DNA from 4 places in the Bradyrhizobium sp. 956_D2_N1_4 genome. Region 1 is predicted to be linked to each of the others. Evidence: riboswitches for the same ligand, from Rfam matches in the RefSeq annotation. Region 1 holds a riboswitch; each other region holds the start of a gene.

Region 1 (3,712 bases):
CGAGGCCGCCGATCTCGACCGGCAGCTTCGTGTCGAAGCGATAGGAGGCGCCGGCGTTGGCGATGAAGTTGGGAACGTTGGGCGGCGTCTTGCCCGAATAGGACTGGAAGTCGCCATTGCCGTCGACATAGGTGAAGTCGATGAAGCGCGACTGCACGAAGGCGACGTTGCCCCATAGTTTCAGGCCCGCGACCGGATTGACCGCGGCGGCGATCTCGACGCCCTTGGAGGCCATCTTGCCGGCGACGTTGAAGAGGATGCCGCTTTCGGGGACGTAGACGTTCTTGCGCTCGATGTCGAAGGCCGAGAACGTGGCCTCCGCGCGCCTGTCGGCCGACAGCAGCTTCACGCCGGTCTCGTAGGTCCGCGACGTCGTGAGCAGCAGCGGCGTCGTGGGCCTGAGGATGAAGATGTTCGCCACCGTCGGGTCGGCTGCCGTCGCGTACTGGCTGTAAAGCATCACGCCGGGCGCGATGTCCCAGGTGTAGCCGATGCGTCCGGTGACCGGATTGAACGTCTTCGAGAAAGGATAGTTGGCTTTCAGGAGGCCATTCTCGTCGAAGCGGGTCCGCGACAGCTCGATATTCTCAAAACGGATGCCGCCGATCAGCGCAAAGGTCGAGGTCAGCTTGAGCCGGTCCTCGAACGACAGCGAGGCGGTGTCGAGATGGGTGTAGATCTTCTCGTCGCTGCGCGGGCCGTAGAGGCCGCGGTCCGGATTGAGGAGGTCGACGTAGTCATTGAAGAACAGCGTGTCCTGCGAGACGTTGAACTGGTTGCTGCTCGCCGCCACGGTGGCGACGAAGCGATTGTCCATTCCGCCGAGATTGGAATTGACGGTGAGGTCGGTGATGTTGCCGTAGAGCCGCTGCGCGTGATCGAGCGCCAGGCGCTCGCGGTAGATGCTCTGCGCGCCTGCGAAATTGCCTACGGTCTGGTCAAACGACGAGATCTCGTTGTTGAACCAGTGCCGGTGGGCGTCATAGCCATAGACCAGGCTCTTCAGCGAGATGTTGTTGGTGATGTCCCATTGAAAGCCGCTGCGCAGCCAGAGCTCGTTGGCGCCGCTGTGATTGTCGAGCACGTTGTAGTTCGTGGTCAGCGTGCGCGCGTCGATGGTGACCGGGACCGGCGTGCCGCCGCCGAGGTAATAGTTGCTCCAGAGGCCGGAGACGACGCCATACGTCGGCACGATGCCCGGCGCGTTCGCCGGCACCAGCGGCGTCCCCCAGTAGAAGCGGTCGTTGTCCTGCCTGTATTCGGTCGCGCCCCAGATCCTCAGGTTCTCGTTGACGCGATAGTTCAGCTGGCCCGAGACGTTGCTGAGCTTCGAATAGGTGTCGTCGATAAAGCCCTTGTTGTTGAAATGGCTGATGTCGAAGCGGTAGTCGAGGCCGTTGATCAGCGTGCTGCCGCCCGATCCGTAACCGGCGCGATAGCCGTTGAAGGAATCGTAGGAAGTGAAGGCGTCGTTGACGATTGGTCCGGTGTGCGGCGCCTTGTTCACGTAGTTGATGGCGCCGCCGGTCGCACCGAGGCCCGCCACCAGCGAGTCCGGTCCCTTGATGATCTCGACCTGCTGGAGACCAGCCACGTCCATGGGACGGCCGGTCATGGTCGACGGCCCGATCGGGATTCCGTTGTAGAGCGTGGAGATCTGGTCGCCGGAAAAGCCACGCATCGAGAAGATGGCGGGCGCGCCGGGCGCATCGCCGCCGGTGACGCCGACTGCAGCCTTGGCGACGTCGGTCGTGGTCCGGATGCCCAGGTTCTGCATCGTCTGTTGACCGATGACCTCGACGGTCGCCGGCATCTCGCGCGCCGTGATGCCGAGCCGGGAGCCGACGTCGGTGACGGCTGCCGTATTGAGCGGCGTCTGTACCGGCCCGCTCGGAGCTTGCGCGGCCGGAACGGCGACAGCAGGGGCGCCACGATTGCGTCCCGCGGCGCGCCGGGCCGCGCGCTGCTTCTGAGTGCCGGGGCTGACGGCAGGAGCCTGTCGCGGCGCAGGCGGCGACACGATCACCGGGCCGACCTCCCGGGAGCGGTTGTCCTGCGCCGCGCTTTGCGCGAGCGCCGCGGACGACAAGGACACCGACGAGAGCAGAGTAATCAGGAAAGCACGCGATAACGCTGGCCTTGCGCCAGCACGGAAATGAAGATTTTGCACGACAACGCTCTGCGGCGACGCAAACAAACCGTCACCGCGGTTGCCTTAGTCATCCACCTTCGCCCCAGGCGGCGGATGCACCGGCTACTTGTCCGACATCAGGGCACCCCGCCCAATGCGTTCGCGCGTGACCATGGCTGGTAGCAGGTTTCCTGGCTCGCGGGTCATCGCCTTCGACCACCTTCCCAGAGGCCCAAGCGGGGCTCCAGTGGTTCGTTTGGTCGTCGGCTATCCGCCTACAGTTGCGGGGGCAGCCGCGGAATTGCCCACTGAGGTGGACGCACCGCATTCCCTTGAAGAGTCCTTGCGGACACTACCGATCACGAAACTGGCATCAGGGGATGAGCGCGTCAACATCCGCGCGGGCTGCTGGACGGGCCGGTCGGTCGATGGTGGCCTTGTGTTGCTGTTTTGCACGATAGTCCGAAGGACCGCGTCGAAACGTCCAACCCGGCCTCCGGACGAGCCTGGGTAACGAACGCTTGACCACGATCAATAACTGCCTTTGGTGTCCGAGTATGCTACTGAGGCCGAGTTCCGGCCCGACAAGGTAAGTCGATATTGATGCAGTTCGTCCGTACCATCCTGGCAGTCGCCATCGCCATATCCTTGGCGATGCTGCCGGTTGGCGCGTCCGCGGCGAACCTCGCAATGTCGTCGGATGGCATGCAGACGGCCATGCACATGAGCGGCGACGCCGACATGTCGATGGACGATTGTTGTCCCGACATGAAGGGAACGGGCTCCCATAGCGGCGGCTACAAGTGCGGGATGGGCTTCTGCTGCGTCGGTGGGATCATCGCGCTCGGTGATGTCAGGCCCGTGGCGTTCGAACGTCTCGCCGTCATGGCCAGCACGATGGCTATTCCCCCGGATCAGGTCGTTTCCTTCCGCGGCGGCAGTCCTCCTTTCCGACCTCCTCGAATCTGATCTCGCAAAGCCCGAGACGCGAGCGGCGTGCCTGCTCGCGACGACGACTGACGTGCGCGCTTCACGCGCCACGGCGAAAGATCAATTCATGAGGACAGGACAATGCTTTCCAAAATCAGCACCGCGGCTCTCGCCGCCACCCTTTCGCTTGCCGCTTCCGCCGCGATGGCGGGCGCGGGCGACTACGCCTTCGAGCCCGTCACTCCGCAGATGAAGAAGGGCGAAGACGTCACGCTCGCCGTTCGCCTGACGAACAAGCAGACCGGCAAGCCGATACCGGACGCAGTCATCTTCAAAAGCCGCCTCGACATGGCCCCGGACGGGATGGCCGAGATGGAATCGGCGGTCGCGCCGCTGCCGTCCAGGGAGCCGGGTGTGTACGCCTTCAAGACGGACCTGCCGATGGCTGGACGCTACCAGATGACGCTGTCCGTGAAGGTGCAGGGCGAACCGGAGACCGTCACCGGCAAGGTGATCGTCACGGCGGTCAAGTGAGCGTTCGGGCGCTGCCCGGCGGCGCCCGACATTCCCCTTTTTCCTTCACACGGACGCGCGCTCCCGGGCGCGCGGATACACCATATGAAAACGCTGCGTCTCCTGACGGCTCTTGCG
Region 2 (3,712 bases), 2.3 Mb from region 1:
CCGCCGGACGCCAATTGGGACGGCGCCTGGCGGCTGGAGCAGAAATAGCTGTTCTTGCTGGGCTTGCACCGCCCTTGCTGGAAAAAACGTTTCTACTCGATAACGATGTTCGCCGTGACCTATTTCTCAGGCTTAGGTTTGACGTCCCTTGTGGCGTTTGATGGGGACACGCCGATGACAGAACTTCATGACAGGCTGGAACGGTTCGAGACGCTCACCGCCGAATGCGAGCTGATTGCCAAGCTCGCCACCGACAGCACCAAGCGCGAGTTCTATCTGAGACTCTCGGAGCAGTATCGTCAGCTGGCGGTGGATATGCGGAAGGCGATCGCGACCAAGGCCGCGGCCTGACGCCGCCTGCAATCCGTTCTTAATGTTTGGCGCGCATCCTTTGAGGATGCGAGCGTCGCGATCATGATTGCTCGCATTGGGAATGCCGAGGTCCGTTGCGGTGCAGCGCATCTCGCTGACGTCGCTTTGCCGCTCCTCACCAGGGCAATCCCATGCGCCTTCTCGCAGTCCTCATCTTCGCGCTCATGACGGCCGCCTGCAACCAGGAGCAGGACATCACCGGCTCGACCCCGGTCTGTGCGATGCGGAACTACAGCTCCTACAATCCCCGCGACATGAACCAGTGCGTTGCCGCCTGCAAGGCGTGCGACCACGGCAACACCGTCACCTGCACCACGTCATGCACCCTCAAGGGTGCCCACTGAGCGGCGGCGCTGCGTGAAGCTGAGGAGCAGACGGTGCTCGGGCACCGGAACGATTCACATGGGTTAGTCATTGAAGGGGCAGGCAGGACGCGGAGTCCTATGGAATGGGTATGCTCGATCCCGGTCGGTTCCTGGTGTCGTGCTCGCATTGCGATGCATGGCCGATGGCGGCCAACGTCAAACGTTCGAGCTGGTCGGCGTCGCCGCACGAGGTCCGCTTCGTATGCCCGCGCTGTCGCCGCGAGGAGACCGCCATCATCTCGGCCTCCGGTGAGCTGACCCCGATCCGGCGCATCGACGCTCCGCTGCGCGATGTCACCGCGGCCTGGGCTCAGGCCCAGCGGCCAAGAGGTCGGGCGTAGCCCGCCCGTCACAGGACCAAGAGATCGGGCGTAGTCGGCTCTGCGCAACGCCTTGCGCGGTCCGTTTTTGGAACCCAGCCTACGCCGACGCGTTTCCGCTCCGACATCAACGCACCGAGGCCCTGCGAATGATCAGCGAGCATTTCGACACCCGCACCCGGATCAACATGAAGCTGGCGCTGGATCGGGTCTGCCGCAATCGCCCGGTCGGCGAGGACCATTGCTTTCGCAGGTCCGTTGCCGAGAACATCATCCGCTGCGCGCTCACGGGCCGCACCGGCATCGGCCAGCTCGTCGATGCCGGCGAGCGGGCGGTGATCAGGACGCGTTCGGAGCGGGAGCCGGCCTGATTGCGCCGGCTCAATCTCCGGTGCGGTGCTTTGCCCGTCATGCAACCGGCCGATTGACTCTCCGCTTGCCCGCCCCGTAGATTGGCCGGTGACGGTTCTCCTCACGGAGATCAAAAGGGAACGTGGTGCGAGGTTTTCCCGATACCGGGATATTCTCAACGCCACGGCTGCCCCCGCAACTGTAAGCGGTGAATCTTTCGTCATATGCCACTGGGAATCTCGGTCCTGGGAAGGCGACGTAAGGTAACGACCCGCGAGCCAGGAGACCTGCCGTCAGCCGTGGTCACACGCGAAGATGTCGGTCGGGGAGTACAGACATTAGCTTCACGGGAGCAATCGAACGCTCCGCCGTGAAACCTCGTTCGCTGTGACGTGCCACTGACGTCATACCGAGGTTACAAGAGTGTCCCGTATTGTCTTTGCCGCCAGGCGCTTCCGCGCCGGCGTTGTCGCGTTCGTTTCCCTGTATTCGCTCGATCTGTCCATTGCCCAGGCCCAGCAGTCGGCATCGCCCGATCTGCTGCCGCCGGTCGAGGTCGCGCCGACCGAGCGTGCGGCCAAGCCGCGAGCCGCGCGGCCTGCGCCCGACCAGCCCGAGCAGCGGCGCGTCGCTCGGCTGCCGAAGCCCGAGCTGGTGCCGGCGTCGCCCCCGGTTGCCGGGGTATCCGCGGCCAACCTGTTTCCGACGGTCGTCGTCAGTCCGACGGGCGTTGTCACTCCGACCAATCTGGTTGCGAGCTCGGTGACGGTTCTGACCGCCAGAGACATGGAGCGCGATCAGCGCCGGACCGCATCCGATGCGCTGAGCGCGGTTCCTGGCCTGAACCTCGTGCAGACCGGCGGTCCGGGGGGACAGACGTCGATCTTCATGCGCGGAACGAATTCCAACCACACCAAGGTCCTGATCGACGGCATCGATGTCAGCGATCCCGGCAACCCGAACCGTTCGTTTGATTTCGGCCAGTTGCTCACCTCCGACATTCAGCAGATCGAAGTCCTGCGCGGTCCGCAGGGCGGTCTCTACGGCGCAGACGCGCTGGGTGGCGTGATCTCCATCGTGACGAAGAAGGGCGACGGTCCCGCCCGCGCCACCGGCTCGGTCGAGGGAGGCTCGTTCGGAACGTTCAATCAAACTGCAGGTCTGAGCGGTTCACAGGACCACTTCAACTATGCCTTCAACGTCGCGCATTTCCACGCGAACGACGTGCCGGTGACGCCGGTCGAATTGCTGCCGCCGGGGCAGAAGGCGATCGGCAACAACTACGACAACATGACTTATTCGACGAAGCTTGGCGCCGAACTGAGCGAAAACCTGACGCTCAATGGCGTGGCGCGGTACACCGACGCTACCCTGCGCTTTACCGGAGACACCTTCGATCCCGTCACATCCGCGAGCTTTCCCGCGGCCGCGCAAAGCACGCAGACGGTGCACCAGCTCTTCACGCGCGGGGAGGCGGTCTGGTCCGCTCTCGACGACCGGATGAAAAGCTATTTCGGCGTCAACTACACCAATCACTGGAACTACAACATCTCGCCCGGCGACGTGATGGCCACGATTACGACCGGCGACCGCGTCAAGTATGATTGGCACACCACGACCCAGCTCGCGCCCAACAACAATGTCATCATTGGTGCGGAGCATGAGACCGAAACACTGCAAACGGCGACGGTCTCGGCGCAAAACGTCAACAAGGCCGGGTATATGGAGCTGCAGTCCCAGTTCCGGGATCGAGTCTTCTTCACGGCCAACGTCCGGCAGGACGACAACGAGCGGTTTGGAGAGCATCCGACCTTTCGTCTGGCGTCTGCCGTGATCGTGCCGGTCACGGATACGAAGTTCAAGGGAAGCTACGGCACGGGGTTCAAGGCGCCCACGCTCGACCAGCTTTACGTGAGCTTTCCCGCGTTCTTCTTCTTTGCAAATCCCAACCTCAGGCCCGAGGAAAGCGTCGGATATGACGCCGGCTTCGAGCAACCCTTGTTTGGCGATCGCGTTCGCTTCGGCTCGACCTACTTCCGCAACAACATCACGGACCTGATCCAGAGCACGTTCGATCCCGTGACGTTCGCGAGCACCAACACCAATATCGGCAAGGCGATCACGGAGGGCACGGAGAGCTTCGTCGCGGCTGCGATCACGGACCGGCTTCGCGTTCGTGCCGACTACACTTTTACCCGCGCGGTGGATGCGACGGCGGGACTGGAGCTGCTGAGGCGTCCGAAGGAGAAGTGGAGCGCAAATGTCATCTGGAATCCGATCGATCCGCTGACACTTTCCGCAACC
Region 3 (3,712 bases), 2.3 Mb from region 1:
CTCGTTCACGACCGTGAAGTCGCCGGACATGTTCGATTTCACGAACAGGTTCTGATAGTTCGGCTCGATCGACTGCGAGACGCCGCAGATGTTGGAGATCGTCGCCGTCGGCGCGATCGCCATGACGTTCGAGTTGCGCATGCCGCTGGACGTGACCTTCTCGCGGAGGCGATCCCAGTCGAGTGTTGCGGAGCGATCGACGTCGAGACCACCGCGCGCGTCGGCGAGAAGCTGGATGGAGTCGAGCGGCAAGACGCCCTTCGACCACAGCGAGCCCTCGAAGCTCGGATAGCGTCCGCGCTCCGCGGCGAGATCGGACGACGCTTCGATCGCGTGGAACGAGATTGCCTCCATGCTGGTGTCGGCAAACGCCACTGCCGCGTCGGACGCGGTCGGAATGCGCTGGACCTGAAGCGCTTCCTGAAAGCCCATGAGGCCGAGCCCGACGGGACGATGACGCATGTTGGAGCGACGCGCCTCCGGGATGGTGTAGAAATTGATGTCGATGACGTTGTCGAGCATCCGGACGGCGGTGGTCACCGTCCGCTTCAGCTTGGCCTGGTCGACACCATCAGGCCCGACATGGTTGAGCATGTTGATGGAGCCGAGATTGCAGACCGCGACCTCGTCGGCGGAGGTGTTCAGCGTGATCTCGGTGCAGAGGTTCGACGAGTGGATCACGCCAACGTGCCGCTGCGGCGAACGCAGGTTGCAGGGGTCCTTGAAGGTGATCCAGGGATGACCGGTCTCGAACAGCATGGTCAGCATGCGACGCCAGAGGTCGCTCGCGCGCACGGTCTTGAAGACGCGCATGCCGCCGGCTTTCGCCTTGGCCTCATAGGCCTCGTAAGCCGTCTTGAACGCCCCGCCGTATAGATCGTGCAAATCGGGCGTCTCGTCGGGCGAAAACAGCGTCCATTCGCCATCGGCATCGACGCGCTGCATGAACAGGTCCGGCACCCAATTGGCGGTGTTCATGTCGTGGGTACGACGGCGGTCGTCGCCGGTGTTCTTGCGCAGGTCGAGGAATTCCTCGATGTCGACGTGCCAGGTCTCCAGATAGGCGCAGACCGCGCCCTTGCGCTTGCCGCCCTGGTTGACGGCAATCGCGGTGTCGTTGGCAACCTTCAGGAACGGGATGATGCCCTGGCTCTCGCCGTTGGTGCCCTTGATGTGGGCGCCGAGCCCACGGACCGGCGTCCAGTCGTTGCCGAGGCCGCCGGAATATTTTGCCAGCAGTGCGTTGTCCTTGATCGACTTGAAGATGCCGTCGAGGTCGTCCGAGACTGTCGTGAGAAAACAGGACGACAATTGCGGACGCAGCGTACCCGAATTGAACAGCGTCGGCGTCGAGGCCATGAAGTCGAACGATGACAGCAGATCGTAGAACTCGATCGCCCTGGCCTCTCGGTCGATCTCGCGCACCGCAAGACCCATCGCGACGCGCATGAAGAAAGCTTGCGGCAGTTCGATCCGCTTGCCGCGGACGTGCAGGAAGTAGCGGTCGTACAGCGTCTGGAGGCCGAGGAACTGGAAGTTCAGGTCGCGCTCGGGCTTGAGTGCAGCCGCGATCCGGCCGAGGTCGAAGCGGGCCAGTTCAGGATCGAGCAGTTCGGCAGCGATGCCGGTCTTCACGTAGGCCGGGTAATATTCGGCATAGCGCACAGCCATATCGGCCTGCGAGGCGAAGGTCGGCCCGGCATGGACATAGGACAGCACCTCGCCGCGGAGCTTGTCCAGCAGCAGGCGCGCACTGACATAAGCATAATTCGGCTCCTGCTCGACCAGCGTGCGTGCGGCCATGATCGAGGCCAGCGTCAGTTCGTCCTGGCTGATGCCGTCGTAGAGATTGCGGGTGGTCTCGGTGAGCACGGGTGCCGCGGAGACGCCGTCGAGACCGGCGCAGGCTTCGCCGATAATCAGCGCAAGCCGCTTGGTGTCGAGACCAACGCGCGAACCGTCGGCGAGCGTGACATGAAGTGCCGGCGCGACAGCGGGCGTCGCTTCCGCGGCCGCCTCCTCGGCGCGCTGGCGCGACCGCTCCTCGCGGTACAGCACATAGGCGCGTGCGACCTTGTGGTGCTCGCTCCGCATCAAGGCGAGCTCGACCTGGTCCTGCACATCCTCGATATGGAAGGTGCGTCCCTCGCCTGCCCGCCGCATCAACGCAGCGACGACTTCGGCCGTCAGCTGCTCCACGCTCTCATGGACGCGGCGCGAGGCGACCGCACTGGTGCCTTCGACCGCAAGAAACGCCTTGGTCATGGCGACCGCGATCTTCGCGGAATCGAACGGCGAGACCTTGCCGTTGCGACGGATGATCTGCATGGCCGGCTCGCTCGAAGCAGGCGCAAGCGATTGTGGACGCAAATGAACGATGGGTGCGGAAGCGGTGTCCGCGTCGTGCAGGTTGAGTGACATCAAAGGGCCCCGTGATGCGCGCGTTGTGTTTGAACGGGGCTGTAAGGAAGGACGCTGCAGAAACGCCGGCGGCAGAGTTGCCGGGCGGTGCGTGCAAGCGACCGCCGGACACCCCGCCCGTGGACGTTCAGATCGTCGCGGCAGGTCTCCTGGCTCGCAGGTCGTCGCCCACTTCCCGTCTTCCCGGCGCGAAAGGCACCAGTGACGATTGTTCGGAAGCAGCTCGCTGCTGACAGTTGCGGGGGCAGCGCCGGAATTCCGCGCTCTCGCGCGGTTCACCGGCTTCCCTCTTAGCCACTAAATCTTGCGATCCAGCGGAACCGTGACGCCCACATGTGGTGACATATGCAGCCGGGTGTCAACGATTCGTTGCGGGCCGGAAGCGGTGTTCCCTGTGGAATGCGGGAGTTCCCGCCTGGCTCGCGCAACCCTTGGGATGACGCACATCCAGCATTACGCGTTCCGCATCGCGCGCCCGAACGGATCGACCAGGCGGACGATCTCGCAGGCGGCGACGAGGCCGGCGAGCCAGACGGCGCTGGTCAGCCCGATGCGCGTCACGATGGCCGCAGTGAACGCGCCCTCTCCGCCAAGGAACGGCGTCGCGGCAAGCAGCGCGAGCTCATAGGCGGCGTAGGCGGCGACGAGCGCGATGGCCAGCATCAGCGGCGTGCGGCCCTGCGGCAGCAGGCGGAGAACGGTCGATGCCGCTGCCGTCGACAGCAACGCGGCAGCACCGATGACAAAGCCCCAGGCGATGGTGCTGCCATCGATGGGATAGTGCAGCACGCCAAAGCCGATGGTCTGGTTCACGAGCCAGGCGCCGGTGACGACGAGCAGCGCCGGACGCATCGGCAGCATCGCGGCGGCGACGACGGCGAACGCCGCAAACGGCGTCGCGCAGGCAAGCGCGAAGCTCGCGAGCGCGCATGACACCGTCAGCAGTGCAAAGCAGAACATCGGCGCGATGCGCGACGCGACCGGATGAAGGCGGAAACGGTCGGCGTGGGGCGGCAGGATGGTGACAGTCATGGAACGATCTCCTTGTGGGATTTGTAGCACAATTTTGCTGGAACGCGGCATCACGTCTGACTCAGTGAAGAGCCTCCATGGGATCTTCAGTCTCGGCTGGATCGCGCCGGTCGTAGGCGGCAAGCCAGGCGGCGAGTGTCACGGTGTGCGGCTCCTTGGCCGCCAATTGGCGCAAGGCCACGCGAACGGTGGCGCGCGCCGTGCGATCGGGCGGAAGCGTCGCCGTCTCAGATCCCCGCCCCTTCGCGACCGCCTCGAC
Region 4 (3,712 bases), 310 kb from region 1:
ATGCAGAAATCAGCCTGCCGAAACGGCATCTCGGCCTGGTGCAGGCCGAAGAGCAGGCCGAGATCGGCAAGCTGATCGACGAAGCCGCGCGCTTCGTCGCCGAGCATGTCGATCTCGATGCGGTGCTGCGGGCGGCAGCAAGCTGTTCGCCGCAACCGGCGGCAAACGGCATGAACGTGACGCCGCCCGGGCAGCGCATTGCGTTGGCCCGCGATGCCGCGTTCTCCTTCATCTATCCGCACATGCTGGAGGCCTGGCGCGCGGCCGGCGCCGAGATCTCGACATTCTCGCCGCTTGCCGATGAAGCGCCTGACGCGAGCGCCGATGTCTGCTGGCTGCCCGGCGGCTATCCCGAACTGCATGCCGGCACGATCGCGGCCAATGCGCGCTTTCGCAGCGGCTTGCGCGCCTTCGCTGACACACGGCCGGTGCACGGCGAATGCGGAGGCTATATGGTGCTGGGAACCGCTCTGACCGACGCCGACGGCGTCCGTCATGAGATGACGGGCCTGCTCGGACTGGAGACGAGCTTTGCCAAGCGCCGCATGCATCTCGGCTATCGTCTCGCTGCGCTCGCCGCGCCGATGCCGGGCCATCAGGTCGGCGCGCGCCTGCGCGGTCACGAGTTCCACTATTCGACGATTGTCGCGCAGCCGGATACGCCGCTGGCGGTCGTGCACGATGCAACAGGCGCGATCATCGCCGAGACCGGCTCGCGGCGGGGACAAGCCACCGGCACGTTCTTCCATCTGATCGCGGAGGATCGGTGAGCGGTTTTGTCACTTTCATCTCGGCCGGCCCCGGCGACCCCGAGCTCCTCACGCTCAAAGGCGCCGCGCGGCTGCGCGATGCCGACGTCGTGCTCTATGACGACCTCGCCTCGGGCGCGATCCTCGATCTGGCCCGGCCCGGCGCCAATCTCGTCGCGGTCGGGAAGCGGGCAGGGCGGCCCTCGACCAAGCAGCACCACGTCAACCGCCTGCTGATCGATTACGCCGCGGCCGGCGTCCGTGTGGTGCGGCTGAAATCGGGCGATGCCGGTATCTTTGGCCGGCTCGAGGAGGAGCTGGAGGCTCTGCGCGAAGCCGGCATCGGCTACGAGATCATTCCCGGAATCACCTCGGCCTGTGTCGCCGCCGCGCAAGCCGGCATTCCCCTGACCCGGCGCCACACCTCGCGCCGGGTGCAGTTCGTGACCGGGGCCGATGTCACCGGCGAGCTGCCGCAGAATTTGAACTGGGCGGCGCTGGCGGATCCCGAAGCGACCACCGTCGTCTATATGGGCCGGCGCACCTTTCCGGCGCTTGTCGCAAAATTGATCGAGCACGGCCTCGCCCCTGATACCCCGGCGCTGTTCGCCGAATCCCTCGGTCGTCCCGACGAGCGGCTGGTCCGCACCACCATTGCCGAGCTGGCGGAACAGCTTGCGCGGGGCGGCGCGGCCTCGACGGCGGCGGTGATCCTGTTTGGCGCGCTGGCGGGCGATTATCCGTCAGGACCGTCCCGGCCGCCCTTCGCCCCTTGACGCCCGGCTGGCGAAAGGGGCACACAGGAGACGCATGGTGCTCGAGGCGGCGCAAACCGCCGGAGCATAATCGGGAATGGGGGTGGGCGGACAGTTGCGCCGCCCAAAACCCCAGCCGCCCCCGCGACTGTAAGCGGTGAGGGACTCCGATCAGCCACTGGGCCGCAAGGCCCGGGAAGGCCGGAGAACCCCAGTGAACCGCGAGCCAGGAGACCGGCCGTGCATGTCTTGTGGCCAAGGCCGTCGGGTGTGACGGCAGGAAGGAACTGAACCATGCATATCGAACCCGGAGTCGTATCGGGCGCCAAGCTCGTGTTGAGTTACGCAACCGGCATCGCAGTCGGCGGCGTTGCGCTGAAGCTCGCGGTCGAGACCGTGCGCGAGCAGGGCATCACGTCGTTCGCGGCGCGGACGCTCGCCACCACGGGCCTCGTTTTCGTCTTCTTCGAGATCCTGCCGCACTTCCCGGTGGGCGTCTCCGAGGTGCACTTCATCCTCGGCTCGACCCTGTTCCTGCTGTTTGGGGCAGCGCCCGCGGCCTTCGGCCTTGCGTTCGGACTGTTGTTCCAGGGCATCTTCTTCGAGCCGCCCGATCTGCCGCAATTCGGCATGAACGTCACCACGCTGCTGGTGCCGCTGTTCGGGATCCAGGCGATCGCCGCGCGGATCATTGCCCGCAACACCGCCTATGTCGATCTCAGGTATCGCCAGGCGCTGGCGCTGTCGACCACGTATCAGGCCGGCGTCATCGCCTGGGTTGCGTTCTGGGCGCTCTATGGCTCGGGCTTCGGTGCGACCAACCTCGTCAACATCGCGACCTTCGCGGCCTCCTACGCGCTCGTCATCGTGATCGAGCCGCTGGCCGACCTCGGTGTGCTGGCGCTGGCGAAGTCGCTGCGCGGCGTCACCGCGCCCGGCCTCGTTACCCCGCGTTTGCATAACGCGGCTTGAGAGACAAGCGAACGGGCGGCCGTGATGGCCGCCCTTCGCACTCACGATGCTGACACTCTCCCTGATAGGCATCGGTTGCGGCGATCCCGAGCAGCTCACGCGCGCCGCCGTTCAAGCCATCAACGCGGCCGATCTCATCCTGATCCCGCGCAAGGGGACGGCGAAGTCCGATCTCGCAGATCTCAGGCGGACGATCTGCGCGGATGTACTCACCAATCCAACGACGCGCATTGCCGAGTTCGATCTTCCTGTGCGCGATGCCGGTGAAGCGGACTATCACAAGGGCGTGGACGACTGGCACGATGCCGTGGCCGCGGCGTGGTCGCGGACGATCGCCAGCCATCTCGAAGGTAAAGGCAAGGTCGCGCTGCTGATCTGGGGCGATCCCTCGCTGTACGATTCCTCGCTGCGCATTGCGCGGCGGCTCGATCCCTTGCCTGATATCGAGGTCGTGCCGGGCATCACCTCGATCCAGGCGCTGTGCGCGGCGCATGCGCTGCCGCTCAACGACATCGGCGAGCCCTTCCTGGTCACGACGGGGCGCCGCTTGCGCGAAGGCGGCTGGCCGCAGGGCGTCGATACCGTGGTGGTGATGCTCGACGGCGGCACGGCTTTCCAGTCGCTCGATCCAGCCGGGCTGCACATCTGGTGGGGCGCCTATCTCGGTATGCACGATCAGATCGTCATGTCGGGCGTTCTGGCCGAGATCGGCCCGCGCATCGTCGCCGCGCGACAGGATGCGCGCGAGCGGCACGGATGGATCATGGACAGCTACATTCTCAAGCGCAGGCCGTAAGCGAGGCAGCATGCTCCCCGAATGGGTCACCCGGAAATGCCCCGAGGTCTCCGCTGTCCATCGCGAGGCGGCGCTCGCGCGTCAGGCGCAACTCACAAAACCGGCCGGCGCGCTCGGCCGGCTGGAGCAGCTTGCGGTCGAGCTTGCGGGCCTGCAGGCGACCGAGCAACCGCGCGCTGCGCGAGTGCCGATCATCGTCTTCGCCGGCGATCACGGCATCGTCGCGCAGGGCGTGTCGGCCTATCCGCAAGGAGTGACCATCGCGATGATGGCGAATTTTGCCTCGGGCGGTGCCGCGATCTCGGTGCTGGCGCGTGAGCTTGGCTCAGGCCTGGAGGTCGTCGACGCCGGCACGCTGGCACAGGAGGAGATGGCAGGAATCGTCACCGACAAGCCGCGCAGCGGCACGCGCGACTTCAGCGTGGAAGCAGCGCTCACCC

Evidence for each region. A riboswitch is a leader RNA that binds a small molecule or an ion and turns the genes downstream of it on or off. The one in region 1 is predicted to bind cobalamin.
Region 2: linked by a shared signal. The riboswitch ahead of AB7535_RS16790 (TonB-dependent receptor plug domain-containing protein) and the one ahead of AB7535_RS06135 (TonB-dependent receptor) in region 1 are both predicted to bind cobalamin.
Region 3: linked by a shared signal. The riboswitch ahead of AB7535_RS16775 (ribonucleoside-diphosphate reductase subunit alpha) and the one ahead of AB7535_RS06135 (TonB-dependent receptor) in region 1 are both predicted to bind cobalamin.
Region 4: linked by a shared signal. The riboswitch ahead of AB7535_RS07400 (energy-coupling factor ABC transporter permease) and the one ahead of AB7535_RS06135 (TonB-dependent receptor) in region 1 are both predicted to bind cobalamin.

The regions. Positions count from the first base shown of each region.
Region 1 is NZ_CP197237.1:1,321,310-1,325,021, forward strand. It holds gene AB7535_RS06135 (TonB-dependent receptor) at 1-2,095, opposite strand, end outside; cobalamin riboswitch at 2,296-2,503, opposite strand; gene AB7535_RS06140 (hypothetical protein) at 2,735-3,100, shown strand; gene AB7535_RS06145 (FixH family protein) at 3,203-3,595, shown strand; gene AB7535_RS06150 (efflux RND transporter periplasmic adaptor subunit) at 3,680-3,712, shown strand, end outside.
Region 2 is NZ_CP197237.1:3,578,434-3,582,145, reverse strand. It holds gene AB7535_RS16815 (adenylate/guanylate cyclase domain-containing protein) at 1-48, shown strand, start outside; gene AB7535_RS16810 (hypothetical protein) at 175-351, shown strand; gene AB7535_RS16805 (hypothetical protein) at 504-716, shown strand; gene AB7535_RS16800 (hypothetical protein) at 821-1,078, shown strand; gene AB7535_RS16795 (hypothetical protein) at 1,207-1,428, shown strand; cobalamin riboswitch at 1,504-1,717, shown strand; gene AB7535_RS16790 (TonB-dependent receptor plug domain-containing protein) at 1,832-3,712, shown strand, end outside.
Region 3 is NZ_CP197237.1:3,573,655-3,577,366, forward strand. It holds gene AB7535_RS16775 (ribonucleoside-diphosphate reductase subunit alpha) at 1-2,421, opposite strand, end outside; cobalamin riboswitch at 2,544-2,761, opposite strand; gene AB7535_RS16780 (hypothetical protein) at 2,875-3,453, opposite strand; gene AB7535_RS16785 (DUF6925 family protein) at 3,515-3,712, opposite strand, start outside.
Region 4 is NZ_CP197237.1:1,636,210-1,639,921, forward strand. It holds gene AB7535_RS07390 (cobyrinate a,c-diamide synthase) at 1-770, shown strand, start outside; gene cobA (uroporphyrinogen-III C-methyltransferase) at 767-1,525, shown strand; cobalamin riboswitch at 1,544-1,761, shown strand; gene AB7535_RS07400 (energy-coupling factor ABC transporter permease) at 1,799-2,476, shown strand; gene cobF (precorrin-6A synthase (deacetylating)) at 2,523-3,272, shown strand; gene cobT (nicotinate-nucleotide--dimethylbenzimidazole phosphoribosyltransferase) at 3,283-3,712, shown strand, end outside.